3 regions of the Shewanella polaris genome follow, and region 2 is predicted to be linked to each of the others. Evidence: predicted binding sites of a transcription regulator. Region 2 holds the regulator's gene; each other region holds the start of a gene.
What was found. The regulator LexA, encoded in region 2, represses DNA repair genes until DNA is damaged. The targets are predictions, from matches to a motif close to TACTGTATNNNNATACAGTA.
Positions count from the first base shown of each region.

Region 1: the regulator LexA is predicted to act here: its motif matches at 2,538-2,557, upstream of FH971_RS11190 (YebG family protein).
Region 3: the regulator LexA is predicted to act here: its motif matches at 2,471-2,490, upstream of dinB (DNA polymerase IV).

Region 1 covers NZ_CP041036.1:2,571,050-2,575,979, forward strand. The annotation lists gene prc (carboxy terminal-processing peptidase) at 1-812, opposite strand, end outside; gene proQ (RNA chaperone ProQ) at 834-1,445, opposite strand; gene FH971_RS11185 (GAF domain-containing protein) at 1,724-2,182, opposite strand; gene FH971_RS11190 (YebG family protein) at 2,233-2,526, opposite strand; gene FH971_RS11195 (paraquat-inducible protein A) at 2,740-3,366, shown strand; gene FH971_RS11200 (paraquat-inducible protein A) at 3,476-4,072, shown strand; gene FH971_RS11205 (PqiB family protein) at 4,059-4,930, shown strand, end outside.
Region 2 covers NZ_CP041036.1:273,892-278,821, forward strand. The annotation lists gene ctaD (cytochrome c oxidase subunit I) at 1-575, opposite strand, end outside; gene coxB (cytochrome c oxidase subunit II) at 585-2,171, opposite strand; gene FH971_RS01205 (cell division inhibitor SulA) at 2,565-3,071, opposite strand; gene lexA (transcriptional repressor LexA) at 3,068-3,682, opposite strand; gene plsB (glycerol-3-phosphate 1-O-acyltransferase PlsB) at 3,946-4,930, shown strand, end outside.
Region 3 covers NZ_CP041036.1:3,518,547-3,523,476, reverse strand. The annotation lists gene FH971_RS15265 (FAD:protein FMN transferase) at 1-880, shown strand, start outside; gene nqrM ((Na+)-NQR maturation NqrM) at 938-1,162, shown strand; gene bfr (bacterioferritin) at 1,407-1,877, shown strand; gene bfr (bacterioferritin) at 1,890-2,357, shown strand; gene dinB (DNA polymerase IV) at 2,529-3,608, shown strand; one part of gene FH971_RS15240 (IS3 family transposase) at 3,728-4,079, shown strand; one part of gene FH971_RS15240 (IS3 family transposase) at 4,079-4,930, shown strand, end outside.

The sequences.
Region 1 (4,930 bases), 2.3 Mb from region 2:
GCAGCAGGCCCTCCAGCCACTAAACTTTTGATAACAGTGTAGTCATCATCCATCTGCAACACGGCGCCAATACCTTCAAGACTTAGGTTCATTTCCATTTGGAAACGTTCGGCATTGCGAGGAGATAAATAGCTTGTATGAGGTTCAACACTGCGAGCAAACGCATTCATTACAGTTTGAAATACATCTTCACTTTGAGTTTGGCTTAAGCGCTTAATAGCATTGTTATAACGCTTCTCGAGCACTTCAACAATTTCAGGCCACTTTTTACCCGTTAGTTTCAAGTTTAATGCATCGTATTTAACACGTTGACGCCAAAGCTCATTAACTTCTGCTTCATCCTTTGGCCATTGCGCATCTTTACGATCAAACTCATAAACATCGCCTGCTTTAGTAAAATCAAACTCTTTATCAAGCAAAGACAAGGCATAAGCAAAACGTTCATAACGACGCTTTTGCACCAAATCGTACATAGCAAATGCAGGGCTAATATCGCCTGTTTCAACCATGTCATCAAACTGTTTTTGGTACTGATCGAAGTTTGCAATGTCTGCCATAGTCAGCACATTACGACGATAATCCAGTTGTTCAAGAAAGCGGGCATAAATCTTTTCAGAAAAGGCATCATCAAGGTTAAAACGATGATAATGCGAGCGAGTAAACAAAGTTGTTACTCGCTTGCTAGCCACTTTATGCTGTGGCTCTTGTGCTAGTTTAGGTAACTCGCTGATTTGAATCGTTGGTGAAATTGCCCATGCCGAAAAGCCGACAAATAAACTGGCAATTGACGCGGCCAAAGTAAGTTTTCGCATCAACAAGTACTCCTTAAATTTCTATAACAATATGTGCTCAGCACGTACTTTGATGGATAGGCCAGTGTCTAGCTGAACATGCACATCTTCTTTATTAATATCAGTCACGACTCCAGGTACAGGTGTGGCGCCTAACTTAACATTAACACGTTGTTTGGGTTTCAAATCTTCAAGTTTAGCCGGTACAAGTTTAATGACCGGAGCCGCTACAGGTGCTGGACGTTCTTTTTTAACAGCAGGAGCACGTTTCGGTGCAACTTTCTTAGCAGGCTTTTTAGGAGCCAAAGCTTGACGTTTGGCTTTAGCTTTATCTTGGCTTTCTTTAAGCGTCAAAATAGCATGGTCGATGTGCTCTTGTTCTAATTCAGCACATTCATTACCGTCAAGATCAATACGTTTAGCACCCGCTTTAACGCCTTTCAAATAACGCCAGCTGCTTGTGTAACGACGAAGCGCTACACGTAATTGTGTTTTACTGACTTTAGAATCATCAGCTAACCGTTCAGCCAAATCTTGAAACAAACCAATTTTTAATGGCTTAGTTTCACCTTCTGCAATAAAGCATAAAGGAAAGGTTTCATATAAATACGCTAATATTGCGTTGGTGTCGGTCAACTTGTCTGTTGATTCCATTTTTACTTCCACGTTAATAAAGGGACTGATTATGCGGCTTAAAATTTGCCATGCAGTCGTTCATCTTTCGTTAAACCTTAACCGTTAAGGCTCAACGTACAAAATATCACTATCCGCCAGTTAGCTAAAGTCATTGAAACAAACCTTAACAATTTAACCAAACTTACTCTCAGCTTAATCATCGCTCATCAGTAAATCCAGCACAAATGCGTATAGCGGCATATTATAAAGCCCACGGCAGCGAATGCGACCATGATTTAATCTAATTTGTTCGCTATTTAACCAAATAGGCAAGTTTCTAGACTTTTTACCATGTTTTCTAGGCCGATTTGATCATCTTGATCAAAACGATTCAATAATGGACTGTCAATATCTAACACTGCCACAACCTTATTGTCCTGTCTAACAGGAATTACAATTTCAGAATTACTCGCCGAATCGCATGCTATATGACCATCAAAATCATGAACGTCAGCAATTCGCTGGGTTTTATTTTCTGCAGCAGCAGTCCCACAAACACCTTTACCCATATTGATACGGGTACAAGCGACTTTACCTTGGAATGGACCAAGGACTAATTGCTCACCGCGCTTGATATAAAAACCAGCCCAGTTAAGGTCTTCCAGGTTGTCATTCAACAACGCTGAAAAATTAGCCATTGCCGCAATTAAATCATCTTCGCCTTCGAGTAAAGCTTGTGCTTGACGATTTAACGTTTGGTAAAATTCGGTTTTCATTTCCATTCCTTAAGCTGAACACTCACAAAAAGAGTGAGCTATTAACGTGCCTATTCGGCTGATGTATTTTTAGCGGTCACTTTCTTGCTTTTTGCCGCAGGAGCGTTTTTAACCTGTACGATACCTTTTAGCAAGTTAGAAAGCTCATCTTTATGGTTTGCTAGGTAAAATGCCAACTGTTCGCATTTATTTTCATCAAGTCCGAGGTCTGCCTTAGCGATAAAAGGCACTAGATTATCGGAAATATCAAGCATCTTATCGTAGGCATCTGCCTCTTTCTTCGATATAAATGTCATCTTTTCCACCCCTTCTCTGACCACGACAAACTGGGTTATCACTGCCATGATGTAATCCTCACTGTTTTTATATACAGTGTATAGAATCTCACATAGTTAACTTATGATGCAAGTGTTCTGGTTATTCTGATATTATCAAGTGAAGAAAATTGAGACTTTTTAACAATTGATACATTTATTTACCAATATAAGGCAAAGCAGAGAGGCTTAACTCTTCGCTCCCCCAATAATGCGTTTCAATATGGATTAGATTAATTCTACATGCATGAACTTGATGACCATGATTCAATAATTTTATGCCAATCATGTGATTTGGTAGTGAGGAGACGAGCTTTGCCTTCAAGTGCTAGAGCGTTGTGCCCACGCTGTCACACTGCATTATATGACGCTCCTTATTGCTCAATTAATGGCATGTTGGCATTGTGTATCGCGGCGCTGATTATTTTTATTCCCGCTAATTTATTACCTGTACTTGAAATTCATTTTCTTGGTAGCGTGCGAACGACAACCGTATTGCAGGCTGCTATTACAGTGTGGTTAGAAGGATATTGGGTTGTAGGCTTAGCGGTAATGGTCGCGGCGGTTATCGCACCTGGACTCTTAATATTGTCGATTCTAACCCAAGTGGTCATTGTAAAATTAAAGCTTCATAGTTCATTTTGGCAAAGAACTTACAGTACACTTTTAAAAAATCATGGTTTGATATCACAAATGACCATGTTAGAAATTTACGTCATCAGTTTTTTAGTGTCCGCATTTCAACTTTCTGATTTTTCCGATGTTTATTTCGGAATGGGCACCTTGTGTTTTACCATGTTGTTTATCATAATTTTATTCTTACAACGTGAATATAACCTAGAACACATGTGGAGCTATGTTGATGCCTAATCATCCAACCACCATTGCAGGTGAAATCACAAAATGCAGTGCAGAGACCGTTGAGAATACGAACGACGATACAACAAAAAAGACCCCATCGAATTTTCAAGGAAAACAAATGGGCTTATGTCTATGCCCTGTGTGTCGTAAACTTAATCTGCTTAGTAATGGTCATTGTAGACGTTGTTTTAGCCAATTAAGCAGCCGTAATTATGCCAGTATCCAGCAAAGCTGGGCTTTATTGATCACGGCAACTATTTTACTTGTGGTCGCCAATATTTATCCCATCACGTTATTAACTAACCGTGGTGTAGTTACCAATGACACTATTTTCAGTGGTATTAGCCATTTAGTCAAAACCGGCATGTTCCCGATTGCCATTATCGTTTTTACAGCGAGTATTTTAGTACCTTGGCTAAAAATTATTGGCTTAGCTACTTATTTGTCTGCTATCAGTTTTAACCTACCAATATCAAAAAGAAAGTTAATGGTTGGTTTTCACATCATTGAATGGATTGGCCGTTGGTCAATGCTCGACTTATTCGTGATTTCATTAACGGTTGCCTTAGTGAATATGGGGCAACTTTTAGACGCCAAACCTGCACCCGCCGCAACAGCATTTGCATTAGTTATATTACTAACGCAACTCGCGGCAAAAGTGTTAGATACTCGTTTACTCTGGGACCGCTTGGAACAAACAAATGACAGAAATTGAATCGCCGAAAATTGTGAAGAAAAAATTATTCTCGCCAATATGGTTATTACCTGTTGTCGCCTTGATATTAGGCGCTTGGTTAGGTGTAAAAAGCATTAAAGAGTCAGGCATTGAAATTTTGATCCACTTTCCCAGTGCCGCTGGAATTGATATCGGTAAAACCTTGGTAAAATACCAAGGTTTGTCGGTAGGTAAAGTAACCGATATAGGCATTGATGATGATCTTAAAGGCGTTAACGTAAAAGTAGTCATGGATTACCGCGCTGACCCATTTTTGAATAAAAATACCCTTTTTTGGTTAGTTAAACCTAAAGCCAGTATCACCGGGGTTGAAGGATTAGATACCTTATTTTCGGGAAATTACATTGCAATCCAACCTGGAGATGGACGTTCTGCCACTATTTTTGAAGCACAACGTGAAGCCCCAGCGATTCTTCCCGGCAGTGAAGGAATAATGATTGAACTGAAATCCCCCAAACTAGGATCGATTGATGTCGGCTCGCCAGTATTTTTCCGTCAAGCTCCTGTAGGAAGTGTTGTTAGCTATCGTCTAGATGGAAATAAACAAATTATTATCAGCGCATTTGTTCAAGAGCAATATGCTCATTTAGTCAATAAAGACTCCCACTTTTGGAACGTGTCAGGCTTAAAAATAGATGCTTCTTTATCTGGGGTAAAAGTCAGTACTGAAAGTATCGCGTCTATTCTGGCCGGCGGCATCAGCTTTGATACCGGAAGCAACACTTTAAAAGCCGAAAATGGTGATGTTTACACCCTCTATGATGATGAAGTCACCGCTATTGGTGGGGTTCATTTTAGGTTAACCGCTGCTGACAGTGAAGATGTTAATGAAGGTAC
Region 2 (4,930 bases):
GGAGCACGTAAGTTTACAATGGTGACAATGACATTAATTGCACCCATTATTGAACTTATGCCCATGATATGAATGGAAAATACAAATAATGCGGTACTGTCAGGGCTGTAAGTGGTTGAGAGCGGGGCATAGAATGTCCAACCAAAGTTAGGTCCACCGCCTTCCATAAATAACGAACCCAGTAACATGGCAAAGGCAAAAGGTAAAATCCAAAAACTCCAGTTGTTCATTCGTGGTAATGCCATGTCTGGTGCCCCAATCATCATAGGTATTAGCCAGTTAGCTAAGCCCGTAAAAGCGGGCATTACTGCACCAAATACCATAATGAGACCATGAACAGTGGTCATTTGATTAAAAAAGTTAGGTTCTACTAGCTGTAATCCAGGCTGAAATAACTCAGCTCGAATGACCATTGCCATTGCGCCGCCAGTGAGAAACATAATGAAACTAAACCATAAATACAGAGATCCGATATCTTTATGGTTAGTGGTGAGTAGCCAGCGCATTAGCCCCTTTGGAGCGCCGTGATGATCATCATGGGCGGTTGCAATTGTATCGTGCGTTGTTGTGCTCATTGTTTTCCCTTACTGTCCATGGCTAGCGACATCGGCAGGTTGCACCGCCTCGCCAGAATTATTGCCCCACGCATTGCGCTCATATGTAATCACTGCCGCCATCTTTCGAGGGCTTAATTGACTACTAAATGCCTGCATTGCAGTACCTGGTTTTCCGTGCATAACGATATCGATATGTCCGCTAACCGGTCCGCTAACAACAGGGCTACCAATAAGTGAAGGGAAAGCGCCAGGTAAACCTGCGCCAGTGGCTTGGTGACATGCAGCACAAGTCGTGGCATAAACCTGCTCACCTTCGGTCATTAATTGCTCCATGGTTAACGTGGGCAGATCTTCTGCTGGAGCAACTTTTGCTACGGTTTCGACAGCTTGAGTGGCTTTCTCGGTAACCGCATCGGTAATGTCAGTTGTCGTGGCTGCAATAGTGCTTGTGACATCAGCAACTGCTTTGTTTGCTTCTGTTTTTGCCTCGTTACTGCCTAAAAATTTCCCTATATCAGCAGCTTGTACAAGATCTCCGCTATTATTGCCCCAAGCATTACGTTCAAAGGTAATCACTGCTGCAATTTCTTGGGCGCTAAGTTGTTTTGCAAAGGCCTGCATTGCGGTACCTGGTTTACCGTTTATGACGATATTTAGATGGCCTTCAACAGGGCCTTTTATGATAGGGCTGCCAATTAATGATGGGAATACACCAGGAAGACCCGCACCATTAGGTTGGTGACAAGCAGCACACCTAGCAATATAGATTTGTTCACCTTGTGAGGTTAGATCTCCGAGTGACAGGGTTTGGGTCATTGATGCCGCCGCCGCAGCAGCGGCATTGCTTGCTAGTTGTTTTTGTTCAACTAACCAATTATCAAAATCGTCCTCCGACAATGCTTGCACTACAATCGGCATAAAGCCATGGTCTTTACCGCATAATTCGGCACATTGGCCGCGATAAATACCGGGCTTATCAATACGAGTCCAAGTTTCATTAATAAAGCCTGGATTAGCATCTTTTTTAACGGCAAAAGCGGGCACCCACCATGAGTGGATAACATCATCAGAAGTCATCAAAAAACGTACTTTTTGGTTAATGGGGAGTACTAGTGGTTTATCAACTTCAAGGAGGTAATGTTCTCCTTTAGCCTCACTACCGTCAATTTGTTCTCTGGGGGTAGATAATGAGCTGTAAAATTCGATGTCTTTATCAAAATAGCTGTAATGCCATTTCCACTGCGACCCGGTAATTTTAATGGTGAGATCAGCATCGCTGGGATCTTCCATAGCAATTAAGGTTTTGGTGGCTGGAATAGCCATGGCGATTAAGATGATAAAAGGAATGACGGTCCAAGCAATTTCCACTTTGGTACTTTCATGAAAATTGGCCGCGACTGCGCCTTTTGATTTGCGGTGGTAAATCATTGAATAGATCATGATCCCAAACACCACTAACCCAATGGCACAACAGATATAAAGAATCGTCATGTGGAGGTGATAAACCTGACCACTGATATCTGTCACGCCTTGAGTCATGTTGAGGGGCATTGCTGTTGCCCCAAGCGGAAGTGCTACACACACAACCAGTAAACAATACAACCATTGCTTCACAAGACTGCTCCTCTGTTAATTGCAAATTGCAATTACAAAGAAAAGTCACACAGTAATTCTCTGCTCTATGCAAACTCTTCGGTTCCCGAAAAAAGTTTGATGACCTCAAAGTACCTTGGTGGTTGTAAACAGACGGTCTACGGTTTTATTGTTAGCTGTGCACCACGCTTGTACCTACGACTGAACTTATCAATTTGTGTTGACGTTTTCCCATCGATGACTATTAAATCTGCCATTTACGTCAAATTAAAGATAAAAAATTGTTTCATCCTTGTTAATTACATTACTTGTAGATTAAGGATTGATCAAGATCACTTTTTTTCTTAATCGCCTGAAAAAGGTGAAAAAAAAGCCCTGAATTCAATACAGGGCTTGGTAATTAAGGGTTTGTGCTTAGTGAAACGAGCAAAAATTACTTGTTCCATTTGCTAAGGTAGGGCTAACAAGTTGATGTTTGTGAGGTAAGTGAGTATTCACATCTTCAATTATGATCCCTAATGCACGTGCGCTTTTGGCTACTATTTCCAAACGGCGACTATCGCGAGCATCAAGTGAGCTTGTCCAAGTTACTACTGCACTAGATGTACCACTAGTGAGTGCTTTTTCCATGGCCCATAATGTCTCGACTTCATCTTTGGTGTGAACTAGTAAAATGCGATCCATTCTCACTCCGGCACTTGCCAGCATATGTTTATAACCAATGTGAGGTGGGCTAATGAGTACAATCCAGCGGCCTTGTTGGCTTAACGTTGCTAATTGACTACACAATTGACTCAGCTCTGCTTCACCTTGGGTAACCGTTTGCAATGTTTGAATGGTTTGGTTGCCCTGAAGTTCTGTGTCTGATAAATCTACCCATAAGCCAGGGTGGCGTGGGGCGATGCCCATTAGTTTGTTCATAACCAATCTCCATTACGGATAACACCAACGGCAAGCCCTTCGATAGTTAGGCTTTGGCAACTTAAATCTACTTTTATCGGGTTGTAATCTTCATTTTCTGCATGCAGATAAATGACGTTACCTTTTTGTTCAAATCGTTTTACGGTGACGTCATCGTCTATTCGTGCCACCACAACTTGGCCATTACGTGCTTGCTGCATTTTATGTACCGCGAGGAGGTCGCCTTCTAAAATGCCGATATTTTTCATGCTGTCACCACGAACCCGCAATAAAAAATCCGCGGCAGGTTTAAACATATTGGGGTCAACTTGATAATAGTTTTCCACATGTTCTTGGGCCAAGATAGGCTCTCCAGCAGCAACTTGCCCAATGAGTGGTAGACCGGTTTCAATCTGTTCTTCATGAGGTAATCGTATACCTCTAGAGGTACCAGGAATGATCTCGATAAAGCCTTTTTTGGCTAATGCTTTTAAATGCTCTTCGGCGGCATTAGCACTTTTAAAGCCAAGACGATTCGCAATTTCAGCTCGAGTGGGTGGCATACCTGTTTCGGCGATATTGTTTTTAATTAAGTCTAATATTTCAGCTTGGCGCGGCGTTAACGGTCTCATGACAATTCCTGTCTTTTTATACAGTGACTGTCATTATATACAGTGATTCTGTTCGCGCAAGTATTAACCAACTGTTTTTTGTTATTTGTTTGTACAAATTGATTTAATTTACTGTTATAAAGCATTATTTTATATTTTAACTTTGGGGTGTGACTTCTAAAGAAATCCAAAATGTAAAGATAAATAAGCCAGATAGTGTAAGCGGGGTTGTTTCTGGTATCCTATGCAACAATATTATAGTGGCTTATGTTGCGAAAATAACCATGTCAAAACCTGATTCAATATTTTTACGAACATTAAAGTGGATTCAAAAATGGATGGTGCAAACGATTGTTGTACCACATGATCCTTTTGATGACCTCAATATAGATCCGACTAAACCTTTAGTTTATTTGATGAAAACGGAATCTATTAGTGATATTGCCGCCTTGAGCGAAATCACAGAGGGCTTTGGTATGCCTAGTCCTTATGAACCATTAAAGCTTGATGGCTTGCAAGTGCCTCGTGTTGTTTGTTTAGAGGGGCGCAAACCATTATTTGGTAAACGCGAAAGTGGTGAAAAATTCATTAATTATTTTACCAGTCTATTATCTCTTCATCGTGAGAACTCTGAATTAGATATTCAGTTGGTTCCTGTTTGTCTTTATTGGGGACGTACCCCAGGGAAAGAAGATGACAGCATGAAAGCGGCTGTATTTGAAAGAGAAAATCCAACATGGCTACGTAAATGGTTAATGATTTTATTTTTAGGACGACATAATTTTGTCCAGTTCTCTAATGCATTATCGCTTCGTTATATGGCCGATGAACACGGTACAGATAAAAGAATTGCTCACAAGTTAACCCGTGTTGCACGAGTGCATTTTCGCCGTCAACGCAAGGTAATGACAGGACCACAGTTACCTAATCGAAACGTATTGTTTGCTTCTTTACTAAAATCTGAGTCTATCAAGAAGGCGATAGAAGAAGAATCGACAAGCAAAAAAGTCTCGGTGGAGAAAGCTCGCGAAACTGCTATTGAATATCTTGACGAAATTGCTGCTCATTATTCCGATAGCTTAGTGCGCATAGCTGAACGCTTTCTGACTTGGTTATGGAATAAATTATACAGTGGCATTAATATTAAAGGTGCCGAACAGGTAAGACAGTTACATCATGATGGCCATGAGATTGTTTATGTGCCTTGTCATCGCAGTCATATGGATTACTTATTACTGTCGTATATTTTGTATTACCAGGGCATGGTTC
Region 3 (4,930 bases), 1.4 Mb from region 2:
TAATGAAAAATTACCAGAACCCCAATTACTTCAAGCTGAAATAGATATGGCCTTGGAAGTTGTTAATGATCAAATGTCGACCTATCGTCCAGACTCGGAACTGTCGAAATTTAATCAATTACAAATACAACAGAGAGTTAAGGTTTCAGCTGATACGATTAAAGTGATAAAAGAGGGAATGCGTCTTTATAAAGAGACCGATGGGGCGTTAGATATCACCTTAGGCCCAGTGGTTAACTTGTGGGGTTTTGGTCCAGATAAAAGACCTATTACTGAGCCAAGCCAAGCCCAAATTGATGCCGCAAAATCTAAAATGGGCATCAATGAATTGTCAATTAGTGGTCATAGCTTAATTAAGCATAATGCCGATTTATACATTGATTTATCATCAATTGCCAAAGGCTTTGGTGTTGATAAAATTGCGGCCATTTTAGATAAGTATCATGCCAGTGGTTACCTTGTAGAAATTGGTGGTGAGCTTAACGTCAAAGGCACTAAAGCTGATCATTCACCTTGGCGCGTCGCAGTTGAGCAACCCACTAGTGAAGGGCAAGTGGTGCAACAAGTGATTGAGCCAGGAACCATGTCATTAGCAACATCTGGCGATTATCGTAACTTTTATCAAGAAAATGGCGAACGTTTTTCACATTTGATTGATCCACGAAGTGGATATCCTATAAAGCATAAACTTGCGTCTGCAACCGTGTTAAACTCTAGTTGTATGACCGCAGATGGATATGCTACCGCCATGATGGTGTTAGGTACTGAGGCTTCCCTCGCACTTGCTAAAGAGAAACATTTAGCAATAATGCTGATAGAGAAGCAAGAGCAAGGTTTTAAGGTCTATTACAGTGATGCGTTTAAAGCGTATTTGAAATAGGTTTTTTTGATTCAAAACTACTCAAGCTTGAGCTGAATGAGTTGACTGGAGTTCGTTATGAGCACATTTATTGCTGCATTTGTGGTGTTATTATTATTTTTCTTATTGATGTCTGTCGGATATATCGTTAAAAAGAAAGCGGTTGAAGGCAGTTGTGGTGGTTTAGGTGTTTTAGGTATTGAAAAAGCCTGTGACTGTGATGATCCATGTGATGCTCGCAAGCGTCGTATGGAAAAAGATCAAGCTCGCAAAGAAATGCTTAATCAAAACCGCATTATTTAAGTCAAACGGTTTTATAAAAGCCATTTAAGAAACAATGTTTTTAGCGCTTACAATGTAAAGAGTCTTCATTTTGAAGGCTTTTTTTATGTCTTATTTTTAGATTGCCATTACAAATCTAAGTTGTAATGATAACGGTTATCAGTTGTAAGTGTGTGAAATAAAAAGGAAATTTGCCTTTCTCTCTACAGTGTTCTATTCTATGTGAAATTGATCGAGATCAAATTATTTATCAAGGGACATTACTATGAAAGGTCATCCTAAAGTCATCAGCCAACTCAATCGCGTACTTACTTGCGAGCTGACGGCCATTAACCAATACTTTTTACATGCTCGTATGTTTAAACATTGGGGTTTGGCTAAGCTTAATGAAAAAGAGTACAAAAAATCGATTGAAGACATGAAGCATGCTGACAAATTGATTGAACGTGTTTTGTTTCTTGAAGGTTTACCTAACCTACAACAGCTAGACAAACTTCGTATTGGTGAACATGCTGAAGAAATGCTTAGCTGTGACATGGCGGCAATAACGGCACAAATTGCCGTTTTGCGCGAAGCTATTGATATCTGCGAAACCCAGCAAGATTATGTTAGCCGTGATCTGCTTGAAGATTTACTAGAAGACGAAGAAGAGCACCTAGATTGGATTGAGTCGCAACAAGAGCTCATCACTCAAACCGGTATTCAAAATTATCTTCAATCACAAATTAACGACTAATAGGAACAGATTATGAAAGGTCATCCAGAAGTTATAGACGCCCTAAATCTTTTATTAACCGGTGAGTTGTCTGCCATGGATCAATATTTTGTCCATGCGCATATGTATGAAGATTGGGGATTCAATGAATTATATACTCGTATCTTGCATGAATCAGATGACGAAAAGTTGCACGCGGCAAAATTAGTCCAACGCATTTTATTCTTAGAAGGCACTCCCGATGTAGGTAGCCGTGAAGCATTGAATATTGGTAAAGACGTGCAAGAAATGTTTAGAAATGATTTGGCATATGAATATCATGTCGCTGATAATTTACGTAAGGTGATTGCCCTATGTGAAGAAAAAAATGATTATCAAACCCGCGAAATTTTAGAAGTATTACTTGATGACACGGAATCTGACCACATGTACTGGTTAGAAAAACAATTAGGTCTTATTGAGCGTGTAGGTTTGCAAAATTATTTGCAGACAAAAATGTAATTTATTTGTAAGAGCATATCATTTGCAAGATAGTATCATTTTTAGATTGTATCGTTTTTAGTTAACAGCCCAACTATGTTGGGCTTTTTTGTGTTTGCAAGAGAATGATTGAATACTGTTTTTGTATACAGTAGTATTACGGTTAATTAAGTTACTGGTAATGGTTACAGAATGCGTAAAATCATTCACATCGATATGGATTGCTATTTTGCTGCCGTTGAAATGCGAGATTTTCCTGAACTTCGAGGGAAAGCTATCGCTGTTGGCGGCAGAAGCGATCGACGAGGTGTGATAAGCACATGCAGTTATGAGGCCCGTAAATTTGGGGTCCGCAGTGCCATGTCCAGTTATCACGCACTGCAATTGTGCCCGAATCTAATTTTAGTGCCTGGGCGAATGGATGTGTATAAATCAGTATCATTGCAAATACGTGAGATTTTTCATCGATACACTGATCTGGTTGAGCCATTGTCTTTAGATGAGGCTTACCTTGATGTTAGCGACTGCCAAGCTCATCAAGGCAGTGCCACGTTAATCGCTAAAGCAATCCGCGATGATATTTTTAACGTTACCGGGTTAACGGCTTCAGCCGGTATTGCACCCATTAAGTTTCTAGCCAAAATTGCTTCCGATTTAAATAAGCCAAATGGTCAATATGTGATTACCCCGAATCAAATTGGCGATTTTGTCAAAGACCTACCCCTGAGTAAAATTCCTGGTGTTGGTAAAGTCACCTCAAAAAAGCTAGCCGATATAGGTTTAACCACTTGTTATGATGTGCAGCAATATTCCAAACCTCAGTTAATCGATGCTTTCGGTAAATTTGGCCATGTGTTAATAGAGCGTTCTCAAGGTATCGATACCAGGCAAATTAGCCCTCACCGAGTGCGTAAATCGGTTGGTGTTGAAACGACGTTAGCCAAAGACATTTTTACTTTAGAACAATGTCATCAAGTATTACCACAGCTTATTCAAGAACTGAGTACTCGTGTTCATCGAAGTGCTAAAGACAGGCAAATCCATAAGCAGGTCGTTAAACTTAAATTTAACGACTTTAAACAAACTACCATTGAGCATCGCAGTGATGAGATTTCAATTAATTTGTTTCATGAGTTGTTATTGCAAGCTTTGCAGCGCAGCCAAGGACGAGGGATCCGTTTGGTTGGCGTGAGTGTTGGTTTAGCGGATGTAACGTTGGCAACGGCAGATAACGGTGTGGATCAAATTACTCAACTCGATTTACAGTTTTAATATTTCATACGTTGAAGTTCTTTATACCAATGGGTACAAAAAAGGCGACATTTCTGTTGCCTTTTTTGAGTCTGTAAATGTCCCGTCCTGAGATAAGTTGACACATTGGAGACTTATCTATGAAACCTTCAGTATCAATCAATATAAAACGTACTCAACGAGATTACACATTAGGCTTTAAATTAGCGGTTGTTAGTCAAGTAGAAAAAGGCGAGCTAACGTATAAGCAAGCTCAAAACCACTATGGCATTCAAGGGAGAAGTACCGTCCTAACATGGTTACGAAAACATGGTAGATTAGATTGGTCCCAGCCGATTGAGCATTCACCTATGTCCAAATCTACAGAAACACCCGCCCAGAAAATCAAACGATTAGAGAAACAAGTCTCCAATCTCGAAATGAAAAATATGATTTATGGCGATATGGTCGAGTTACTTAAAAATGAGTACGGTATTGATTTAGAAAAAAAGTACTTAGCCGAACGCTCTGGCTTGCCAAAGAAAAAGGCACTGTAAAGCTAGCGACAGCGAGTCGGCAGTTTAACCTATCAAGACAAGCTGTTTATCAATGGAAGCAGCGCTTAGCAGCAAGAGCTGACATGTTAAAACCGGTGATGACTATGGTTATGTATTGGCGTCAGTTCATGCCCAGAGTGGGTACGCGTAAGCTTTATCAACTCATCAAGCCACAGTTACTTGAACAAGGCATAAAGCTAGGTAGGGACGGCCTATTTCAGTATTTAAAACAACACAATATGTTAGTAAAGCCTAGGAAGAATTACACCAAGACAACCCATAGCCACCATTGGTTGAGAAAACACCCAAACTTACTCAAAGACAGAGTGGTGAAGAGCGTTGAAGAGGTATTTGTCAGTGACATAACCTACGTAAAATCAGACGAAGGAACTCACTATTTATCATTAGTCACAGATGCATATTCAAGAAAAATAATGGGTTATGAATTAAGTGATGAAATGAAAGCCAGTGATGTTGTTAAAGCATTGGAGATGACGATAAAGAATCGTCAGACAACCAGTGATGTCATTCATCATTCAGATAGAGGGATACAGTACTGCTCAGCAGAATATCAACATAAATTGGCTGCGAATGCGATAAGGCCATCGATGACAGATGGGTATGATTGTTATCAGAATGCGTTAGCTGAGCGAGTGAATGGTATTTTGAAGCAAGAGTTTTTACTTTACCGCTGTCGTACGATGAAGGAGCTGGCAATACTCATCAAAGAATCTATTAGGATTTATAACGAGTTAAGACCGCACCTTAGTTTAGGAATGAAAACCCCAAACGAAGTGCATGAAAAAG